DNA from 4 places in the Pokkaliibacter sp. MBI-7 genome. Region 1 is predicted to be linked to each of the others. Evidence: predicted binding sites of a transcription regulator. Region 1 holds the regulator's gene; each other region holds the start of a gene.

Region 1 (5,477 bases):
TTCTCTTCGCGCATGCCGCATCCTGAAGTTAATCGAGCTCTCTGTGCCGAGTCTGGATGTGATGCCGAGTTGCAGTGAAGTAAGCGGCTAATTGCTCGACCATATAAACCGAGCGATGCTGGCCACCTGTACAACCTATGGCTACCGTCATATAGGCACGATTGTTGCGTTCATAATATGGTAGCCAAGTTTCTAACAAGTTACGCAGGTCATCAAGCATCTTGCCCACATCTGCCTCATTTTGCAGGTAGTCGATGACAGGTTGCTCACGCCCTGTGAAGCCACGCAGTGATGGAATCCAATGTGGGTTGGGCAGGCAGCGGACATCAAACACCAGGTCTGCATCCAGTGGCAGGCCATGCTTAAATCCGAACGACAGAAATAATACCGCCAGCTCCTGTGCACGGCCTGCAACGCGCACTTTGATCGTATCGCGCAAGTCGTACAGCGTCATATGAGTCGTGTCGATAGTCAGATCGGCACAGTTGGAAATAGGGCGAAGCAGTCTTCGCTCTTCCTGAATGGCTTCCTGGAGGCTGATGCGTCCATTGGTCAGCGGATGACGACGGCGGGTGGCGCTGAAGCGCTGAAGGAGGATGCTTTCATCAGCATCCAGATAAATCACTTCACAGTGGACACCCATGTTGCGGATGTCTTGCAATAGCACTGGAAGATCGCCCAGACCACCGGGAAGGTTGCGAGCGTCAATGCTGACAGCCATATTCTGACGCTCAGGGCTGGGAGACTTCTGAGCCTGCTCGACCAGTGCTTTCAGCAGGTCGACGGGCAGGTTATCAATGCAGTAGTAGCCAAGATCCTCCAGCGCGTTGAGTGCTGTACTTTTTCCTGATCCTGACCGACCACTGATGATAAAAAGTTTCATGATGTCTGAGCAGCTATATCCAGTGCTGTCTGATATAAGGCCTCTGCACTGCCAGCTCGGCGTAGGCGCTGCAGGTTGCTTTCATCCTGCAACAACCCGGCAACGCGTGCTAATGCCTGCAGATGAGAGTCATGAGCTTCTTCGGGAGCAAGCAGGACGAAAATCAGATCGACAGGCTGATTATCACGAGCATCGAAGTCGACAGGGTCTTTGAGATGTATCAATGCGCCAGTGACCTTGTCGCAGTCCTGTAAGCGGCAGTGAGGGATCGCAATCCCGCCACCCAGGCCTGTACTGCCTAGTCGCTCTCTACTCAGAAGGCCGTTGTAGATAGCGTCAACATCCAGATGGTCGAACTGGCTGGCCAGTAGTTCACTGGCCTGTTCCAGTACGCGCTTCTTGCTACTCCAGGCTGCACCTTCAATGGTGCATGCCTGGGTTAAAAGTTGGTTTAGTTGCATAGGTGAGGATTAACGTACCGTAACGCCGTGACTGCGTTCTTTTTGCTTTTCTTTATGCTTCAGTAGCTGGCGATCCAGTTTGTCTACCAGGCCGTCAATTGCAGCATACATATCACCATTTTCATGGGTGGCAAACAGCTCGCCACCTGCCAGATGAACATTGGCTTCGGCGATCTGGCGGGTTTTTTCCACGCTTAGAGTGACTTGAACGTTGGTGATGTTGTCAAAGTGACGTTCCAGCTTTTGTAGCTTGCTGTGAACGTAATCAGTGAGAGCAGGGGTGAGTTCCAGCTGATGGCCTGTGATATTTATTTGCATAGCACTCTCCTGAGTTGCCGGTGAATGTTTGCTGGTTGCATCTCAATATAGCCGTATGCTTGCAGGCTTCGTCAAATTTTTTTTGCGTCAAAAAATTTAGCTTTTAAACCAAACGTTTACGCTCATTCGATGGGGCAATACCCATAGCTTCGCGATATTTAGCCACAGTACGACGAGCCACATTGATACCCTGATCTTCCAGAAGGGTAGCCAGCTTGGCATCACTCAATGGCTTTTTCGGAGGCTCCTCGGCAATCAGCTTTTTGATTATGGCGCGAATTGCTGTCGAGGAGGCTTCCCCACCGTCGGATGTACCGACGTGGCTGGAGAAGAAGTACTTCAGTTCAAACACCCCACGTGGAGTGTGCATGAACTTCTGGGTTGTGACACGAGAAATAGTGGACTCGTGCATCTCCACTGCCTGAGCAATGTCTGCCAGGACCATCGGGCGCATTGCTTCTTCGCCCTCTTCAAAGAAGTCGAGTTGAAATTCAACAATCTTGGTGGCTACTTTGAGCAGGGTGTCGTTGCGACTTTGCAGGCTTTTGATAAACCAGCGTGCTTCTTGCAGCTGATTCTTCAGATAGGTGTTGTCGCTACTTGAGTCTGCGCGCTTGATCAGACTGGCGTAGCTATTGTTGATACGCAACCTGGGCATGGCATCCTGATTCAGTTCAATGAGCCATTGACCTTCTTTCTTGCTGACAACCACATCGGGGATCACATATTCCGAATCGCCAGAGGTAATGCTGGCGCCAGGGCGAGGATTAAGGGTCTGTATCAAATGAATGACGGCGGCCAGCTCTTCTTCGCTCAGACGGGTGCGACGCATCAGGGTTGCATAGTCTCGGGTGCCAAGCAGATTCAGGTGCTGCGCAATGATGTCCAGAGCCTGTTGTCGCCACTGTGTCTCGACAGGTAGCTGTCGCAACTGGATAGTCAGACATTCAGCTAGGTCGCGAGCAGCAACCCCGGGAGGATCAAATTGCTGCAGATGGTGTAAAACCATCAGTAGCTCATCTTCTTCTACAGGGTCTTCGTCATCGTTTTCGTTGAGGCTTTCCATCAACTCTTCCAAAGAGCTGGTCAGATAGCCTTCGGTGTTGATGCTGTCGATCAGGGTATAAGCAATCAACTGATCACGTTCGCTCATCGGGGTCAGATTGAGCTGCCATTCTAGATGAGCCTGCAGGCTTTCACCTGCAGTGGCTCGTGATTCAAAGTCGTAACCATCTTCGCTATCGTATGAAGAACTGGGCAGTGTGGAGTAGGTGTCTTCCCAGTTGCTATCGACAGCCAGCTCTTCAGGAATATCTTCTGACCACTGGCTGTCAGTCTCCTGCTCGCTGTCATTATTGCTGCTGGCACTTTCGTTTTTCAGAGCCGTTTCGTAACGCTCTTCAGCAACAGCAGGTTCGAATTCTTCTTCGACCTCAAGCAGCGGATTACCGTCCAGCGCATCCTGGATTTCTTGCTGCAGGTCGAGAGTGGAAAGCTGCAGCAGACGAATAGCCTGTTGCAACTGCGGGGTCATGGTCAGCTGCTGACCGATTTTCAGCTGTAATGAGGGTTTCATATTTGGCTACGAAGATACTTCTTGACTCATCGGATCAGGCTTGAAAATGGCGTGTTATTGCCGCCATGCCGGGCTGCTCAAAAGCGGAAGTTTTCGCCCAGATAGACCTGCCGTACTTGTTCATGTTGAAGAATAGCATCGGCATCTCCCTCTGCGAGAATGGTCCCATCGCTAACAATATAGGCATGATCACAAATCGACAGGGTTTCCCTGACGTTATGGTCGGTGATCAGCACTCCAATGCCCCGTGACTTCAAATGACGAATGATCTGTTGAATGTCACTGACGGATATCGGGTCAACACCTGCAAAAGGTTCATCCAGCAAAATGAAGTCAGGTTCCATGGCTAATGCCCTGGCAATTTCCACCCGACGTCGCTCGCCGCCAGACAAACTCATGCCCAGACTATCGCGAATGTGCGTAATGTGGAACTCTTTTAGCAAGGATTCCATAAGCTCCAGACGACTTGCCTTGCTCAGCTCTGCTCGGGTTTCGAGGATCGCCAGGATGTTGTCCTTCACGCTGAGCTTGCGGAAAATCGATGCTTCTTGCGGTAGATAGCCAATTCCCGCTCGTGCACGGCCGTGAACAGGAAGAGTGGTGAGATCCTGCTCATCCAGCAGGATACGGCCTTTGTCTGAAGCAACGAGGCCAACAATCATATAAAAACAGGTGGTTTTGCCCGCGCCATTTGGGCCAAGTAACCCAACAATTTCGCCGCGACTGACCTTCACGGATACATCCTTGACCACCTGACGTTTCTTGTAGGCTTTGGCCAGGTGTTGTGCATGTAATGTGCTCATGGGGTCGCTTTTTTCTTTGGTTGCAGGATCATCTCAACACGCTTGCCACTGCTGCCCTGAGCACTGAATGCATTTACCGTGCGTTTGGTAATGTCGTAAGTGATACGTTCGCCGGTAAAAGTGTCCTGATTCTGAGTCAGCTTTGCCTGTTCAATGGCAGTCACTGTCTCTGCGGTCAGGTCATATTCCAGAGTCAGGCCGTAGGCATGGGTCAGGGGCTGATCCGGGCTGGGTAATTGCTGGTAGTGCGCAGGTTTGCCGTATGCAAAGGCCTTGGTCAGCTCGTTGTTGACGACATACAGCACGACCTTGTCTGCATTGATTTCCAGGGTTCCCTGAGTCAGCTTGACGTTCCCTGTGTAGGTGACGGTACCTTTGGCATCGTCCAATACCGCCTGATCAGAGACGATGTGTACAGGTTTTTCCCGGTCTTCAGGGAGTGCCATGGCCAGAGTCGGAAAGAGTATGGCTGCGCCGAATGCGAGTCTAACGAGCTGTTTCATAGGTGGCTCTTACCTGAGAGAGAAGGGTTACTCGGTTGCTGGCCCAGTCGGCAGTCATGCCTGTAGCCTCTGCAATGCCATCCGGGGCTGTAATGACCACCGGTCTATCTGTTGACGCTTGCTCAAGGTGTGAATCAATGCGCAGCCATTCTGTTGCCATGGTTATTGGGTTTTGTGGTGGCTGGCGATCAATTACAACATTGTTTTCCAGTTCAATATGTTCGTCGGCATCATAGTAACGACCATTTCTGGCCGTGGTATGCCACTCTCCGTCTTGGGACCAGGTGCGGATATCAGGCATCTGTAACAAGCTCACCCCCTTCGACTGAAAATGGTCGACGCGTGGTGAGAATACGCTTGATGCCAGCTGTCCGTTTTGATCAAAGCGCTCAGTGGTGATGCCAGTGGCGTAGGAGTCTGCTTTCTCGCCATCAAGCACCTCCAGACTGAGTACTGGCTGATCTGGCTCACGCAGATCATAGCGCAGCAGTGCAATCCCAATAAGTACGAAGGCCAGAATCAGGATAACTCGGTTCTTCAGGGACATGTGTCCACCCCCATTTTCTGCTTCTTACTCAGTCCAGATAGGGTTGCAAGCAGGCCGACAGCTTCTGCTGTGCTGTCAGTATCAGCTCGCATAGCTCCCTGACAGCGCCTTCGCCGCCGTTGCGCTGGCAACAGTAGTGGGTGTGGGGCTGCAGCGCAGGGGCGGCATTGGGTACTGTCACTGCCAGTCCGACACGACGTAGTACCGGCAGGTCTGGCCAGTCATCACCAATGTAGGCAATGTTTTCCATGTCGATCTGATGTTCCTGACGCAGCTCTTCCAGTGCGTCCAGCTTGTCTTCTCTGCCCTGAAATAAAAAGTGAATGCCGAGATCCTTTGCTCGTTTTGCTACCAGAGCAGAGCGCCTGCCAGTAATGATTGCTGTT
Region 2 (5,477 bases), 760 kb from region 1:
CAATCTTGTTCTTGAAGTCGTTGTGGAAGTAGGTCAGGCCAAAGCGCAGTTTCTCATCATCAAACTGGAAGCCCAGTTCGGTATTGGTACTGGTTTCCGGCTTGAGGTCGCTGTTACCACGCAGGTAGCACATGCCATTGCCATAACAGCCGTTACCGCGGCTCAGCAGCAGGTAGTTGGGGTTGATCTGATACAGGTTGGGAGCCTTGTAGGCACGGGCCACACCGCCCTTGACCGACCAGCGTGAATCGAGGTGATAGACCAGATAGCCGCTGGGGCTGTAGTTGTCGCCAAACTGGTCGGAATCATCACGACGCAGACCCACGGTGAATACCAGATCATCGGTCAGATGCAGGGCATCCTCGACAAACTGGGCGTTGGTATTCAGTTTGAACTCGGGGTCATAGCCATCTTCGGCGTAAGTCGAGTTGGTCGCGTCATACAGCTTCTGCTGCTTCACTTCACCACCGACCGTGATCTCATGAGGCACACCGGCCTGCAGGGGGAATTTGGCTTCGCCGTCCAGACCCACACTGGTCAGTTTGACTGTAGGGCCAAATTCGTCGGAGTTGATCACCCCTTCGCCACCACCGGCCAGACCTTCGGTCAGGCGGATATTGCGGGTCTGGTCATAGGCCAGCGTGACGCGGGATTCCAGCTCGCCGTAGTGACCGCGGTGAGTCAGGTTCAGGCCTTTGCGGCGCATCACCGCTCGCACATCGCCGTTAGCAACGTAGTCGCTGTCACCGGCGTAGAGGGTTTCCTCACGGCCATAGATGCCTTCCAGCTCAAGGGTATTCTGCTCATTGGCCTTCCAGCTCAGCAGCGCATCGATATTACGGTCACGCGAGCCATCACTGCCCAGTGTGCCGTCGTCGTGAATGTCGGCCTCGTCAGCATCGGTCTTGCTGAGGCTGCCAAACACCCGGTACGACAAGGCCTCATTGATACCGCCCGCGCTGTTGAACTCCATGCGCTTGCTGGCACCCTGCTTGCTGTTCTCGGGAAACTCCGTCGTGACGGTGACGGAAGTGCGCGGCTTGGCATAGCTCTTCTTGGTGATGATATTGATTACCCCGCCCATGGCTCCGGAACCATAACGGGCCGCCGCCGGGCCACTGATCACTTCGATGTGGTCGATGGCTTCGGTGGGGATCCAGCTCAGGTCACCGTTGGTATCGCGTCCGCCATCACGCTCGTAACGCACCGTTTCGCGCGAGCTGACGCGCTTGCCATCCACCAGAATCAGGGCGTACTCGCTGCCCATGCCACGGATGTTGATTTCCGAATTATTGCCGCTGTGCTGCACCGTCACCCCGGGCAGGGTCGCCAGCATTTCCTTGAGATCGGTCTTCGGCTGCGACTTCAGCTGTTCTGCAGTGATGATCTGCGTGCCTGCGGAGGCATCGGGCGAGACGGTTTCTTCCGGCACATTGCCTTCGATACTCAGGGTATTGAGCTGCAGCGCGTCATCCGCATGGACCAGGCTGGCGGCACCCATACCGGCAGCAAGTACAGCGGCATACAGAGGCTGGATGCGCAATGCAGCCCCACGAGAAGTCACAGTGGAGGCAGATGGGGCCAGTGCCTTGAAGTGATTAGACATCGTCGGTTCCTGTCGAACGGGTAAACAAGAGAGCCCTCCCGGCCTCTTCCCCTGCGGGATGGGCCTGATCTCCAGGCAGAACGTTGACAGGCCTTAGCAGGCTGTTGAAAAACGTTATCGAGGCAGCCGAGACAAGGAAAAAACAGGCGAAAAAGCGGAGTTTAGTGGACTAAATGAGCATTTTGAGCCTGTTTTTGACGCGGTATTCGGCAACGCAGATAGATTTTCAACAGCCTGTTAGGCATCAGCAAGCTATCTGCCGCACAGAGATGCGGAGTCATGTACGAACGGGAAACGAATGCTAATAAGAATAAATTTCATTTACAAAATCGAAATGTGTAGATCTGTAAATCGTACAGATCGCGTCTGAATCCCACACGGAGATGGCATATCAAGGAGGAATTAAGGAGCTGCCGTCCGCCGGCTGACCGTCGCACTTTGCAGCAGATACAACCGATATATCGAAAAAATCGTAATAAAAAGCCGAAATTGACAGTCTCAACATCAGGCCAGATCAGGCGACATTAACGCCTGTTTTGCCACAGTTCACGACGATATATGCTGACCAGCAAATAGTTGGTAGGTAAACATTCTGTCTGCGCTGTCATGCAGCGTAGCTTTTTTGCACATTTCATACTTATTTTAAGTGCCACTTTGCCACTCAGGCCAATAGCCACTGATACGGCAAGTGGCGTATCTCTGGCCACAGCCGCCATTAGACAGCGACAAGGAAGGCATCTACTGCCACTGAGCAGTGCGACCACGCCCCCGCGCACCGTTATTTATAGACAGTGGTGATTAAAAACTTCCCGCACACCAGATCAAACGCTGCATCTATCAATAGCCTGTTTCATATAAGAAAAGTCAGTAATGCATGAATAACCAACACCAAAAAAATAACGAGCATTATTACTGATTAAAGAACCCTGATTAGCACCTCACCATTTCGTTCACCAAGCATCCATATTCATCACCATAAACGTGCACTGAATACGCAGACCGCAGCTTCTGTGCACCAAAGACGAATCCCCTCAGAACCTTACAAAACCTTGACATCAGGCCGGCATCATTATTTTTCCGGCCTTATTCAAGGAAGGAACTCGTACCATTTCAATCATTTAACGACATTCATGATTATAAAAATAAAAACACCTTTTAGCAGATGGCACACCGCGTGCTTTAACCGCTGGCAGAGCAACGAATGAGAGCCACCGGATATGAAAAGAACACGTTTCCTCGCGAGTGCTTTATCTCTTGCCTCACTATTAACCGTCCACGCTTCCACCTTCGCCAATACCGAGCCGTTCAAGCCGGAAGTCATGTCGGTGGAGAAGGCCATCTCACCCGGCCCCAACGTGCTGGTCAACGAAGCCAGCTGGGACGGTGCCAGCAAGATTCACGTCTATGGTCAGGCTGACATGGCGTACAAGGGTCTGATGTCGCTGGGGTTGACCTCGCAATTCATCATTTCCAAAGACGGCAGCAAGGCATACGCCCTGTCTGACTATATGAAGCGCTACACCTACGGCCCCATCGAAAGCGTACTGCAGGTTTTCGATATCAAAACCCTGAGCCCGATTCAGGAAATCATCGTCCCCAACAAGATCGCCAAGGCCATCGGTATGACGGGGCTGATCGAAGCCAGTGCTGATGAAAAATACCTCTACCTGCAGAATGCCACACCCGCGACCTCGGTGACGGTAGTCGACCTGAGCGCAGGCAAGGTGCTGACCGAAGTGCCCACCCCCGGTTGCTATGGCATCTATCCCTCCCTGTCGGGCTATGCCTTCAGCACCCTGTGCGGCACCGGTCAGGCTCGCACCTACACGCTCACCGGTGATCAGTACAGCACCGCCACCTCCGACAAGTTCTTCGATGTCGACAGCGATGCGCTATATATCCACGCGCAGCGTACCAGCGCCGGTAAGCTGGTATTTACCTCGTTCAACGGCAACCTGTATCTGGTAGATGACAGCAGTGACACCTTCAAGCTGGCCGAGAAGATCGAAGTCAGCAAAGGTGTGGAAGGCAACTGGGCTCCCGGCGGTTATGCCATCAGTGCCTATAACAGCGCCAATGACGTGCTGTTCATGATCATGCATCCGGATGCCTACGAAGGCAGTCACAAGGATGGTTCCAAGGAAATCTGGGCCTACAGCCTGAAAGAGCACAAGCTGATCAGCCGCTCCGCTGCCGAGCATCTGGTCGCCATTGCCGTCACCCAGGACAAGGAACCCAAAATCTTCGGCTCTAACGAAGATGAGGAAACCGCGGATGAGTACACCCTGAGCTCCGCTAAAGATTTCACCTTCACCAAGGCTGCCTCCGACAGCAAGGCAGGCTGGACCACTTCACTGCTGGTGACGCCATGAGTGACGTACTACAGCTGTTCAGCCTGAGCTTCGTGGTCTTCACCCTGCTGCTGTTTCTGCGCGCCGCCCTGCACAAGGCCTTCGACCTGCTCGAGTTTCAGGGCTTCGTCGCTGACTACGATCTGCTGCCGGAAGCACTGGTGAAACCGGTCTCCTACCTGCTGATCACGCTGGAACTGCTGACCGTAGCCCTGCTGCTGTTCAGCGCCAGCCGCAGTCTGGGTCTGCTGCTGGCGGCAGCACTGCTGTGTCTGTATGGCGCGGCCATTCTGCTCAATCTGCGCCGCGGCCATACCCGCATCGAGTGCGGCTGTGGCGGCACACCGCAACTGCTCAATCGCAACCTGTTGTTGCGTAACGCCGTGCTGGTGCTGCTGGCCCTGCTGCCTGTGGCGATCACGCCGTACGCCAGCGGCAGTATCGATGTCGCCGTCGCGGTACTGGCCGGGGTGTGCCTGTGGGTGCTCTATGCCCTGCTGGAACAGATCAATGCCACTCACGCCGCCCTAACTTCAAAACGAGTCTGAGGTAATCCCATGACCGCACTGTATTTTGCGATTGCGTTCCTGTTTATCGCCGTCATTGGCCTGGGTATCGGCTTCTTCATCCTCGCCCGCCAGATCGGCATCCTGTTTGAACGGATTGCGCCCATGGGGGCACTGGTCAATGACTCCGGCCCACGGGTCGGCGATACCAGCCCCACCTTCGATCTGCCCAGCCTGACCGGCGGCAAGGTGCTGATTGGCAAAGGTGCCAACCGTGCCAAACTGATTTTCTTCCTTTCCCCCACCTGCCCTGTATGCAAAAAACTGCTGCCCATCCTGCGCTCCGTGCGTGACAGCGAAGGCAACTGGCTGGATGTGGTACTCGCCAGTGATGGTGAAGCCGACAAGCACCAGCGCTTTATCAACCATACCGGCCTGACCGACTTCCCCTACGTACTGTCTACCGAACTGGGTCTGGGCTATCGGGTATCCCGTCTGCCATTTGCGGTGCTGCTCGACAGCAATGGCGTGATCACCTCCAAAGGCCTGATCAACAGCCGCGAACAGCTGGAAAGCCTGTTCAATGCCCATGAGATGGGGGTGGGTTCCATTCAGGGTTATCTGGAAAACACCCAGGCCTGAGCACGTTTAGCATGCTAAGCACACAGGAAGGACAACGATGAACAGACTGCTTGATGCACTGATGACGCGCCTGGACAAACGGGCGGAAAACATGACCCGTCAGGTCGCACAGAAGAATGGCCGGCGCAGCTTTATCAGCAAGCTGGGGCTGCTGGTAGTCGGCAGTGGCGTACTACCGGTACTACCCTTTGATCGCAACTTCGGCATGGCATATGCCGATGAGGAAAAGAAAGACCCCAATGACCCCGCCACCTGCGACTACTGGCGCTACTGCGCACTGGACGGCAATCTCTGCAATGACTGTGGCGGCACCCTGACCAGCTGTCCACCGGGCGCTGAAGCCTCCAAGGTGTCGTGGGTCGGCACCTGCCG
Region 3 (5,477 bases), 1.9 Mb from region 1:
TGTGGCCAGCCCCCTTCTTCCAGATAACCTGCCAGCAGTGATTCCACTGCTGCGACTTCCAGTGCTTCCTCTTCATCCAGTACCGGCAGCAAGCCGGGAAGGCGGCTGGCCAGCAGGGTCTTGCCGGTGCCGGGCGGACCGAACAGCAGAGCGTTATGGCCGCCCGAAGCGACCACCTGCAGTGCCCGCTTGGCCTGTTGCTGACCTTTGACATCCAGAATATCGGGATAGTCCGGCATGGCGCTGGCACTGATGCAGCCCTCGTAGAACGGCAGCGGGGTCAGTCCTTTCAGATGGGCACAGAGCCCCAGCAGATCGGTGACCGGCAGTAATTGCGCCTGTTGCACCAGTGCCGCACGGGGCGCATTGTCCGCCGGCAGTACCAGACAGCGGCGTGCATCGCGGCTGGCGCGCGCGGCCACCAGCGCGCCGGGAACCGGGCGGATGCGACCATCCAGTGCCAGTTCGCCGATACATTCCAGATGCTTTAACGGCTCCAGCGGGATCTGACCGGAAGCGGCGAGAATCCCCAATGCGATGGCCAGATCGTAGCGTCCGCCGGTTTTGGGCAGGTCCGCCGGGGCCAGATTGACGGTGATGCGCCCCAGAGGGAACTCCAGCTGACTGGTCTGGATGGCACTGCGTACCCGCTCCTTGCTTTCGCGTACGGCAGCTTCGGGCAAACCCACCATATTCAGCGCAGGTAAACCTGCAGAGATGTGCACTTCGACAGTGACGGAGGGGGCATCGACACCGAGCAGCGCCCGGCTGTTGACGACAGCAAGTGTCATAGATACGTCCTTGTTATGGGCTGCCAGCAATCCTGCGGCAGGTGCCTGAACCGATAGGCGGCAGGCGGTGTAGTGGCGTTTCAGCAGACAGCGCAGAGGCCGGGGCGCTCTGCGCTGCAGGAAGGGTTATTCGTCGGCCTGTGGATTGACCTTCACAAAGCCTTCACCTTCGTTGTCTTCTTCGGTGCTGCCGCTGTTGCCCTGCTCCAGCGCGGCCAGACGCACTTCCAGCGCCTCCAGACGGGCGCGGGTACGCTGCAGCACTTCTACCTGCACATCGAATTCTTCGCGGGTTACCAGATCCAGTTTGGCAAAGGTGCTCTGCAGGGTCTGACGCACCATCTTCTGAATTTCTTCATGAGGCAGCGGCAGGCTGGACAGGCCCTGACTGAGCTGCTGCTGCAGATTTTCAAAGAGTTTGGAGTTGATCATTGCGGGTTGTCCCCTGAGTTGGCGATTGGGCTTCACTATACCCCCAACGACTTGTCGATTTGAAGTCTGCTGCACACGGCCTGCCGATACAGGCAGGCGCCGCTGGCGGTGAGGGTGAGCCACGCTGGTGCATCGTTACGATTAGCGGTGCACAGAAAATGAGCAATTTTGGTGCGCGCACCAAAGTGGCGCGCTCAATCCTTCCTTTTTTGCTACCGAAAGTTCACAAAATATCTGTAACTATATGAATTAAATGAGTTTTTAAAAACTGGCACAGGGTCTGCTTAGAGGGGTAACCAAGGCACTGCCAGCACCTCAGGGTGCACGAATTCTAAGAGGGAGCATCTATGAAACTAGTTACGGCGGTAATCAAGCCATTCAAGTTGGACGATGTACGCGAAGCTCTGTCGGATATCGGCGTTCAGGGGATCACCGTGACGGAAGTCAAAGGCTTCGGTCGCCAGAAGGGTCACACCGAGCTGTATCGTGGCGCGGAGTACGTTGTTGACTTCCTGCCCAAGGTCAAGATCGAAGTCGCGGTGGCTGACACCCTGGTCGATCAGGTGATCGATGTGGTTTCCAAGGCTGCCCATACCGGCAAGATCGGTGACGGCAAGATTTTCGTATCTGACCTGGAACAGGTCATCCGTATCCGCACCGGCGAGACTGGTGAAGAAGCACTGTGATTGCTGCCGCGCACTGCTGTGAAGTGCGCAGGCCGACAAGTTGCCTGAGGAGGAGTTTCCTGTGGAAGAGCTTTTAAAAACAACGGCGGGTGATGTAACCCAGCTGAAGTATGCCCTAGATACGTTTTACTTTCTGGTGATGGGCGCCCTGGTCATGTGGATGGCCGCGGGCTTCGCCATGCTGGAAGCCGGTCTGGTGCGTGCCAAGAACACCACCGAGATCCTGACCAAGAACGTCGTACTCTACGCCATCGCCTGTACCATGTACCTGCTGTGTGGCTATCACCTGATGTACTCCAGCGATGCAGGCGGTTTCATCCCCAGCTTCGGCAGCCTGATCGGCGAAGAGCACACCGCTGAAGCGGTACTGGCTGGTGGTGACGATGCACCTTACTACTCACTGCGCGCGGACTTCTTCTTTCAGGTGGTCTTCGTCGCAACCGCCATGTCCATCGTCTCTGGTGCCGTGGCTGAGCGTATGAAACTGTGGGCTTTCCTGGCGTTCGCGGTAGTGATGACCGGTGTGATCTATCCCGTGGAAGGCTACTGGAAATGGGGCGGTGGTTTCCTGCAGGAAGCCGGCTTCCAGGATTTTGCAGGTTCTGGCGTCGTGCATCTGGCGGGCGCGTCTGCTGCGCTGGCCGGTGTGCTGTTGCTGGGTGCCCGTAAAGGTAAATACGGTGCCAATGGTCAGGTCAACGCTATCCCCGGTTCCAACCTGCCGCTGGCGACCCTGGGTACGCTGATCCTGTGGCTGGGCTGGTTCGGCTTCAACGGTGGCTCCGAGCTGAAAGTATCTGATGTGGGTGAAGCCAATGCCGTCGCCAACGTCTTTGTGAACACTAATGCTGCCGCTGCAGGCGGTGTGATTGCCGCGCTGATCGTAGCCCGTCTGTGGTTCAAGAAAGCGGATCTGACTATGGCGCTGAACGGTGCTCTGGCCGGTCTGGTGGCCATCACTGCTGAGCCTCTGGCACCTTCTGCTGTCGCTGCCACCCTGATCGGTGCAGTAGGTGGTGTGATCGTGGTGTTCTCCATCGTCACTCTGGACAAACTGAAAATCGACGATCCTGTCGGTGCCATCTCTGTTCACGGCGTGTGCGGTATCTGGGGTCTGCTGGCGGTGCCGCTGACCAACGGTGACGCCACCTTCGGTGCGCAGATTTTGGGTGCGGTCTGTATCTTCGCCTGGTGCTTCATTGCCAGCCTGGTGGTGTGGGCAATCCTCAAAGCCGTCATGGGTATCCGTGTCAGCGAAGAGGAAGAGTACGAAGGTGTGGACATCCACGAGTGTGGTATGGAAGCCTACCCTGAGTTCAAAACCAGCAAATAAGCCCCGTGTTCCTGTAACACTGTGCTGAACCATCGGCTCCTGCGGGAGCCGATGGCGTTTTTGTCACCCTCACCGCTGCGGGAGCAGACAGCGGTGGCGGTGAATTAAGGATAAACAAGCAGGTTGGCTTGGCCCTTGCTTTCATCACGGAGAAGGTGCCCACAACGTGAGGACATGGTCCTGTTGATGGCGCACGGTGCCGGCAGCGGGATAGCCTCACTGCCCTGTTCGGGTATACTAGGCGCCACTGCTTGCGGCTCAGCCGTTCTGTATAAGGGAGACTGTCATGAAACTTGTTACTGCTGTGATCAAACCCTTCAAGCTGGACGACGTGCGTGAAGCACTGTCTGACATTGGCATTCAAGGTATCACGGTAACGGAAGTAAAAGGCTTTGGACGTCAGAAAGGCCACACCGAGCTGTATCGCGGTGCTGAATACGTGGTTGATTTTCTGCCCAAGGTAAAAGTCGAAGTGGCAGTAGATGACACCGCGCTGGACAGCGTGATCGATGCCATCTCCAAGGCGGCCCATACCGGCAAGATCGGTGACGGCAAGATTTTTGTTACCCAGCTGGAACAGGTGATTCGTATCCGTACCGGCGAAGAAGGTTCGGACGCACTATAACGGTGCATCCCCAAGGCCATCGGACGGCTGTCATGGCAATCGCCCTGCCCGTCCGATGCTCCTCCGTACACACCGTGCCGGTCTGGTCGGTGCATTTTCCCCTGCTGTGAAGCGATTGCTTCAAAAGGTAACACCCCCGCTGCTGACGCTGGCTCGGTTCAGCATCTTTGTTATGCATTTCAACCGTAATCCTGTGCGGAATCACGTCATTGATGGTGTGAATATGGTTTATTTGCCTGCAAATCCATCAATCGCAGAAAACTTAACTGTTGTGGCCTGCTAATTGCTTTAGTCTTGTTCGATTAACAGGTTCAGGGTGCCTGCTTCTACGTCAGAGTCAGATTTGTACTGTATATCAGTGATTTATCTGCGTTGTTGGAGGCGGAAGCGGGGTGAAAGGCCTGCCATTATAAAAGTTGTCTAGCTTGAGGTTGCTTATGAAAAAACTGCTCGCGTCTTTGGGGCTGGTATTGGGTGTGGCTACCGTGTCACAGGCTGCCATGGCAGAAAGCGCTGTCGACAAAGTGGTCTCTGCAGGTGAACTGCGGGTGTGCTTTGAAGCCGGTTACATGCCGTTTGAGATGAAAAACAAGAACGGCGAATTCGTCGGTTTTGACATCGACATGGGCAAACTGATGGCCAAGTCCATGGGAGTGAAGTTCACTCCGGTCAACACGGCCTGGGACGGTATCATCCCTGCCCTGCTGACTGATAAGTGCGACATCATCATGGGCGGTATGACCATCACTGCTGAGCGTAACCTGAAAGTTAACTTTGCTGATCCTTACATCGTGGTGGGTCAGTCCATCCTGATGAAGCCTTCACTGGCTGGCAAAATCACCTCTTACAAAGATCTGAACGATCCCAAGTACACCGTAGTGACCAAACTGGGTACTACCGGTGATGCCGCAACCAAGAAATATATCGGTCAGTCCAACATCCGTTTGTTCGACACCGAAGCGGATGGCGCGCTGGAAGTGGTCAATGGCAAGGCTGATGCCTTCGTTTACGACCTGCCTTTCAACGCTATCTACGCTGCGCAGAATGCAGGCAAAGTGGTTCACCTGGACAAGCCCTTCACCTATGAGCCTCTGGGCTGGGCGATCCGCAAGAACGATCCTGACTTCCTGAACTTCCTCAACAACTTCCTGCGTCAGACCAAGGGTGATGGCACCTATGACCGTCTGTACCAGAAGTGGTTTGAAAGTGACGAATGGCTGAAAACTGTACAGTAAGTTGAATTCAGTCCTGTGATACCGAACACCGGTTTGCTAGCAAATCGGTGTTTGTTTTTTTGGAGTACCCTCAAACATGCGATCTGAAAACCGGGCGCTATGGCAAAGCGTGTATCTGGTGATAGTGGTAGCCTTCTGTGCTGTGGTCTACGCCTCCAGTAAACACATCAACTACAACTGGAACTGGCAGCGTGTCGTTCCCTACCTGATCAATACCGAGCCGCAATCGGTTCGTGCGCCCTTTGACGGTACCGCCAAAGTCAGTACTGACGACAAGACCCTCACACTGGTGCCCGATGCCGGTGGCGAGCCTGTGGTGGTGAAGAAGTTCAGTGCGATTTCAGTGAACGATGGTGATCTGATTTTTGAAGGTGA
Region 4 (5,477 bases), 2.1 Mb from region 1:
CGGCCAATCCCTATGTGATGGGCTTCTTCCTGGTGGGTGCCTATCAGGAAATTCTGGGCGACATGCACAACCTGTTCGGCGACACCCATTCGGTTGACGTATCAGTCGATGAAGCGGGCGAGTGGGAAGTCAGCAAGGTGCTGATGGGCGATACCGTGGATCAGATTCTGGCCTACGTGAACTTCGACTCCCGCACCTTTGTTGAGGCCTACCGTCGTCAGCTGACCAAGTCCAGCCTCAGCAGCGAAACGCAGGCGGAATGTCTGGCCTTCCTCGAAGAGGGTCTGGCGGGTTACACCTATCTGGAAGAGTAATCGCCACCCGCGATCAGCTCAGAGGCTGACCAGCGATAAGCTCAGATGTTAAAAAATCCGGCTCCCTGAAAAGAGCCGGATTTTTTTATCTGTTTTCAGCCTCTGCCACACCGTTGCGGCATGTTCAGGCTTTCAGGCCAGCGCGGTGATAAACACCCTGACCGCCAGCAGGATCAGCACCACACCGCTAAGGCGGTCAATCAGTCGGGAGCGGGCGCGCAGTTTCTCCAGCACGGCGGGGTGTACCAGTAGCAGGGTAACCAGGGTGTACCACAACCCGTCGATCACGAAGGGAGTGGCGACCAGTGTGAAGTGGGCCAGGGTATCACTGCCCGGCTGCACAAACTGACTGAATAGCGCGATAAAAAACAGCGCCAGCTTGGGATTCAGCAGCGAGATCATCAGCCCGTCCCGTGCGGCCTGCGCTGCGCTCACCCTATTGCCGGCTTCCAGCGTCTGGGCAATGCCGCCCTGTGATGTCAGCGCACGGACTCCGAGATAGGCCAGATAGGCTGCGCCCAGCAAGGTCAGCACCGTGAACAGACGGGGCGACTGATGCAGCAGCACGGCCAGCCCAAACATCGTCAACAGTGCATACATACCGACCCCGGCGGCGTGAGCCCAGGCAATGGCAAAACCATTCCGCTTACCGCCTGCCAGTGCATGTCGGGTCACCATCGCGAGACTCGGGCCGGGTGACATGGCACCCAGCAAGCAAATCAGCAGCAAACCGCTCCAGGTACTCCAGCTCATCATGTTCCTCACAGGTAAGAACGTGTTCACGCGAGATCGTGAGCATGTTCCAGGGGTATGAGCCGGTTAGCCTACGAGACCTGGCTGATAAGGTGAAATCATAATTCGGAATACAGCTGATGATCAGGAATCATGACTGACTTTGTGTGCTATGGACTTTGACGCCATCGAGTACAGCGAGGCTTCAAAACACTGGAATACCACCTTACGCAGCCAGGTATGGCTGACATCATCGTGGTACTTGGGGTGCCACAGTAGCCAGTAGCGATGGGTGGGGCAGGGCAGATCGAATGGGCGATAGGTAATGGCATAGTCTGCCTGCATATTGCGGGCGATGTGCTCAGGGATGATCAGCAACAGCTCACTGCGGCTGATGATACGCAGTGCCGAGGTGAAGAAGGGAACATGCAGCCGGATACGGCGTGGCCGGCCCAGCTCTGCCAGAGCCAGATCGACAAAGCTGTCCTTGTCGCCACCCCCACTCAGGGACAGATGCTCACAGGCCAGCAGATCATCGACCGTCAACCGCTGTTGCTGCGCCAGTGGGTGATCCTGCCGCATCACACACACCGGCCCGTCTTCCCCCAGTGCCAGCCCTTCTAGCCCCGGCGGAATGGCCTCCAGCATGGTCGCCACCAGCTCCAGTGGCAGGTCGGCCAGTTGTGACAGCTGCTGGGGTAACCACAGCTGATAAGTCAGTTGCAGCTGCGGTGCCGCACCGGCCAGCGTGCTGACAATATCGGGCAGGATGTAATGGGCAGCATAGTCTGATGACGCCATTCGGACGTGGCCCTGCCACAGCTGCGGATCAAACTGCTGGGGACTGAACAGCGCATCGCACTGCTGCAGCAACGGACGCAGTTGTGCCTGTACAGCCAGAGCACGGGGTGTCGGTAGCAGGCGGTTGCCATCACGTACCAGCAACGGGTCTGCAAGCGCCTGACGCAACTGCAGCAGCTGGCGGCTGACGGCCGACTGGGTCAGGCAGAGCCGCTCTGCCGCGCGGGTGACATGCTGTTCTTCCAGCAGTACGGCCAGCGTGCGCAACAGATTGAGATTGGCAGGGAGCATGGGCAGTCCTGTGACGGCGGGTGGGAGCAATCGGCAGTGTAGCGGTCGTGCTCGCTGCCGTCATGGTACATGTGCAAAAAACAGGCACTGAAGGGGGGCGACGTACCGGGTTGGTGCGCCGTACGCGGGCGTATGTCTGCTGGTCAGGGCTAACCCTATGTTAAATGGGGTTTTATTATTTATGGCATGGGAAGTGCTTTAGGGTTCATCACAGACTGAGCTGACAGTGATCGTCGGCAGAGCAAAGTGAAGAACCCGAAACGTCTGCACGGCAGCGTTTCGACAATCTGAGAGCACGGTAAAGGCGCCGTTCCACTTCGGAAAGATTTCGAAGGGAGCGGCGCCTTTTTTTATTTCCGAGGGAGCAAAAATGCTGACCAGACGTTCCTTGTGTAACAAAGCCCTGCTGGCGGTGGCCATCGCCTCTTTCTCTTTCAGTGCACTGGTGCAGGCCGAAGTGGGCGCACCGGAAAAGGAGGAGCTGAAGTTCGGTTTCATCAAGCTGACCGACATGGCACCGCTGGCAGTTGCCTATGAAAAAGGCTACTTCGAGGACGAAGGCCTGTATGTCACGCTGGAAGCGCAGGCCAACTGGAAAGTGCTGCTTGACCGGGTCATCGATGGCGAGCTGGACGGTGCCCACATGCTGGCCGGGCAGCCGCTGGGGGCGACCATCGGTTTTGGTACCCAGGCGCATATCATCACAGCGTTCAGCATGGACCTGAACGGCAACGGCATCACCGTTGCCAACGATATCTGGCAGCAGATGAAAGCCAACATTCCCGTCGGTGCTGATGGCAAGCCGGTCCACCCGATCAAGGCCGATGCCCTCAAACCGGTCATCGACAAGTACCGCGCCGAAGGCAAACCCTTCAACATGGGCATGGTGTTCCCGGTTTCGACCCATAACTACGAGCTGCGCTACTGGCTCGCCGCGGGGGGGATCAACCCCGGTTACTATGCGCCGCTGAAAGGCGACAGCAGTGGCCAGATCAATGCGGATGCGCTGCTGTCTGTCACTCCGCCGCCGCAGATGCCTGCCACGCTGGAAGCGGGCACCATTTATGGCTACTGCGTCGGTGAGCCATGGAACCAGCAGGCGGTGTTCAAGGGGATCGGCGTCCCCGTCATCACTGACTATGAAATCTGGCAGAACAACCCGGAGAAAGTCTTCGGTGTCTCCAGCGACTGGGCGGAGAAGTACCCCAACACCCACATCCATGTCATCAAGGCCCTGATCCGGGCGGCCAAATGGCTGGATGAGAACAACAACGCCAACCGCAATGAAGCGGTGGATATGCTGTCCCGCCCTGAGTACGTCGGCGCTGACCGCAATGTCATCGCCAACTCCATGACCGGTACCTTCGAGTACGAAAAGGGCGACAAGCGTGAGATTCCCGACTTCAACGTGTTCTTCCGCCATAACGCTACCTATCCCTACTACTCCGATGCCATCTGGTATCTGACGCAGATGCGCCGCTGGGGACAGATCCCCGAGGCCAAGCCTGACAGCTGGTACATGGACACCGCGAAAAAGGTCTACCGCCCGGATATCTACGCTATCGCCGCCAAAGAGCTGATCGACCAGGGGCTGATGCAGGCTTCCGATTTCCCTGACTTCAGCAAGGAAGACGGCTTCAAGGCGCCACAGACCCAGTTTATCGACGGCGTGACCTACGATGGCCACAAACCCAACGACTATCTCAACAAGTTCAAGATCGGCCTGAAAGGCGACGACAAGATCTGATCTGCAGCAGGCCGTGCTCCCGGCGGGGCACGGTCAGGAGGGTTATCTCATGAACAGCGTCTCTACACTCTTCAACAGCCGTGCCCGCGGCTCCGTGAACAGCTGGCTGAAGCGTCTGACTCAGGCGCTGGGCATGCCGCTACTGGGGCTGGTGGTGTTTCTGTTCATCTGGCAGACCGGCGCCCAGCATATCGATACCTCGCTGGGCAAGTTTCCCGGGCCTGCACAGGTATACACCCAGGCTCAGTCACTGCTGGCGGAACATCAGCGTGAGCGGGACAAGGAAGCGGATTTCTATGCCCGTCAGGAAAAGCGCAATGCGGAAAAACTGGCCCAGGACCCACAGGCGGAAGTGAAGATACGCGAGTACACCGGCAAGCCGACGTTCTTTGATCAGATCGGCACCAGTCTGGTGACGGTGCTGTCGGGCTTTATCATTGCAGCGCTGATCGCCATTCCGCTGGGCATCTGCATTGGCCTCAATGCATCGCTGTATGCCGCACTCAATCCGCTGATCCAGCTGTTCAAACCGGTGTCGCCGCTGGCCTGGTTGCCGCTGGTCACCATGGTGGTCAGTGCGGTGTATACCTCGGCAGACCCGCTGTTCGCCAAGTCCTTCCTGACCTCCCTGTTTACCGTGTCGCTGTGCTGCCTGTGGCCGACACTGATCAACACCGCGGTGGGCGTATCGAGCATCAGCAGTGATCTGCAGAACGTCAGTAAGGTGCTGCGGCTGGGCTGGCTGACCCATGTCTGCAAGATCGTGCTGCCCTCATCAGTACCGATGATCTTCACCGGGCTGCGCCTGTCACTGGGGATTGCCTGGATGGTGCTGATTGCCGCCGAAATGCTGGCGCAGAACCCTGGCCTCGGCAAGTTCGTCTGGGATGAGTTCCAGAACGGCAGTTCCGACTCGCTCGGGCGCATCATGGTGGCGGTGCTGGTGATCGGCCTGATCGGCTTTATGCTCGACCGCGTCATGCTGCTGATCCAGCGCGCGGTTTCCTGGGACAAAAACGCCATTACTCGCTGAGGGAGGCAACATCATGGCTGCACATCTTGAACTGACCGGCGTCTCCATCGAGTTCCCCACCGCCAGGGGCACTTTTAAGGCACTGGACAACGTCAATCTGAAAATTGCTCAGGGAGAGTTTGTCTCGCTGATCGGCCATTCCGGCTGTGGCAAGTCCACCGTACTCAACATCGTCGCCGGGTTGCATCAGGCGACCACCGGCGGGGTAGTGCTGGACGGACGGGAAGTCAATGAGCCGGGGCCGGAGCGCGCCGTGGTCTTCCAGAACCACTCACTGCTGCCGTGGCTGACCGCGTTTCAAAATGTCGAGCTGGCGGTGCGCCAGGTCTTCAAGGGGCGCAAAAGCAAGGCAGAAATGAAGGACTGGATTGAGCACAACCTTGAGCTGGTGCACATGACTCACGCCATGCATAAGCGCCCGGATGAAATCTCTGGTGGCATGAAGCAGCGTGTTGGGATTGCCCGGGCACTGGCGATGGAGCCCAAGGTACTGCTGATGGATGAACCGTTTGGCGCGCTGGATGCCCTGACCCGTGCCCATCTGCAGGACTCGCTGATG

Evidence for each region. Region 1 encodes sigma-54, which starts transcription at its own class of promoters, with help from an activator protein. Its sites were predicted from a motif close to TGGCACNNNNNTTGCTNT; they were not measured.
Region 2: the regulator sigma-54 is predicted to act here: its motif matches at 2,770-2,787, upstream of QCD60_RS07180 (amine dehydrogenase large subunit).
Region 3: the regulator sigma-54 is predicted to act here: its motif matches at 3,367-3,384, upstream of glnK (P-II family nitrogen regulator).
Region 4: the regulator sigma-54 is predicted to act here: its motif matches at 2,321-2,338, upstream of QCD60_RS13350 (CmpA/NrtA family ABC transporter substrate-binding protein).

Annotation. Positions count from the first base shown of each region.
Region 1 covers NZ_JARVTG010000001.1:836,072-841,548, reverse strand. Annotated here, with positions in the region: gene QCD60_RS03760 (HPr family phosphocarrier protein) at 1-14, opposite strand, end outside; gene rapZ (RNase adapter RapZ) at 29-883, opposite strand; gene ptsN (PTS IIA-like nitrogen regulatory protein PtsN) at 880-1,344, opposite strand; gene raiA (ribosome-associated translation inhibitor RaiA) at 1,354-1,662, opposite strand; gene QCD60_RS03740 (RNA polymerase factor sigma-54) at 1,766-3,238, opposite strand; gene lptB (LPS export ABC transporter ATP-binding protein) at 3,316-4,041, opposite strand; gene lptA (lipopolysaccharide transport periplasmic protein LptA) at 4,038-4,544, opposite strand; gene lptC (LPS export ABC transporter periplasmic protein LptC) at 4,528-5,091, opposite strand; gene kdsC (3-deoxy-manno-octulosonate-8-phosphatase KdsC) at 5,120-5,477, opposite strand, start outside.
Region 2 covers NZ_JARVTG010000001.1:1,595,999-1,601,475, forward strand. Annotated here, with positions in the region: gene QCD60_RS07175 (FepA family TonB-dependent siderophore receptor) at 1-1,606, opposite strand, end outside; gene QCD60_RS07180 (amine dehydrogenase large subunit) at 2,824-3,978, shown strand; gene QCD60_RS07185 (MauE/DoxX family redox-associated membrane protein) at 3,975-4,505, shown strand; gene mauD (methylamine dehydrogenase accessory protein MauD) at 4,515-5,105, shown strand; gene QCD60_RS07195 (methylamine dehydrogenase light chain) at 5,143-5,477, shown strand, end outside.
Region 3 covers NZ_JARVTG010000001.1:2,695,663-2,701,139, forward strand. Annotated here, with positions in the region: gene QCD60_RS12035 (YifB family Mg chelatase-like AAA ATPase) at 1-791, opposite strand, end outside; gene QCD60_RS12040 (accessory factor UbiK family protein) at 918-1,223, opposite strand; gene glnK (P-II family nitrogen regulator) at 1,571-1,909, shown strand; gene QCD60_RS12050 (ammonium transporter) at 1,971-3,242, shown strand; gene glnK (P-II family nitrogen regulator) at 3,529-3,867, shown strand; gene QCD60_RS12060 (transporter substrate-binding domain-containing protein) at 4,305-5,102, shown strand; gene QCD60_RS12065 (amino acid ABC transporter permease) at 5,179-5,477, shown strand, end outside.
Region 4 covers NZ_JARVTG010000001.1:2,972,187-2,977,663, forward strand. Annotated here, with positions in the region: gene speA (biosynthetic arginine decarboxylase) at 1-314, shown strand, start outside; gene QCD60_RS13340 (LysE family translocator) at 447-1,070, opposite strand; gene QCD60_RS13345 (LysR family transcriptional regulator) at 1,191-2,138, opposite strand; gene QCD60_RS13350 (CmpA/NrtA family ABC transporter substrate-binding protein) at 2,509-3,885, shown strand; gene QCD60_RS13355 (ABC transporter permease) at 3,935-4,918, shown strand; gene QCD60_RS13360 (ABC transporter ATP-binding protein) at 4,932-5,477, shown strand, end outside.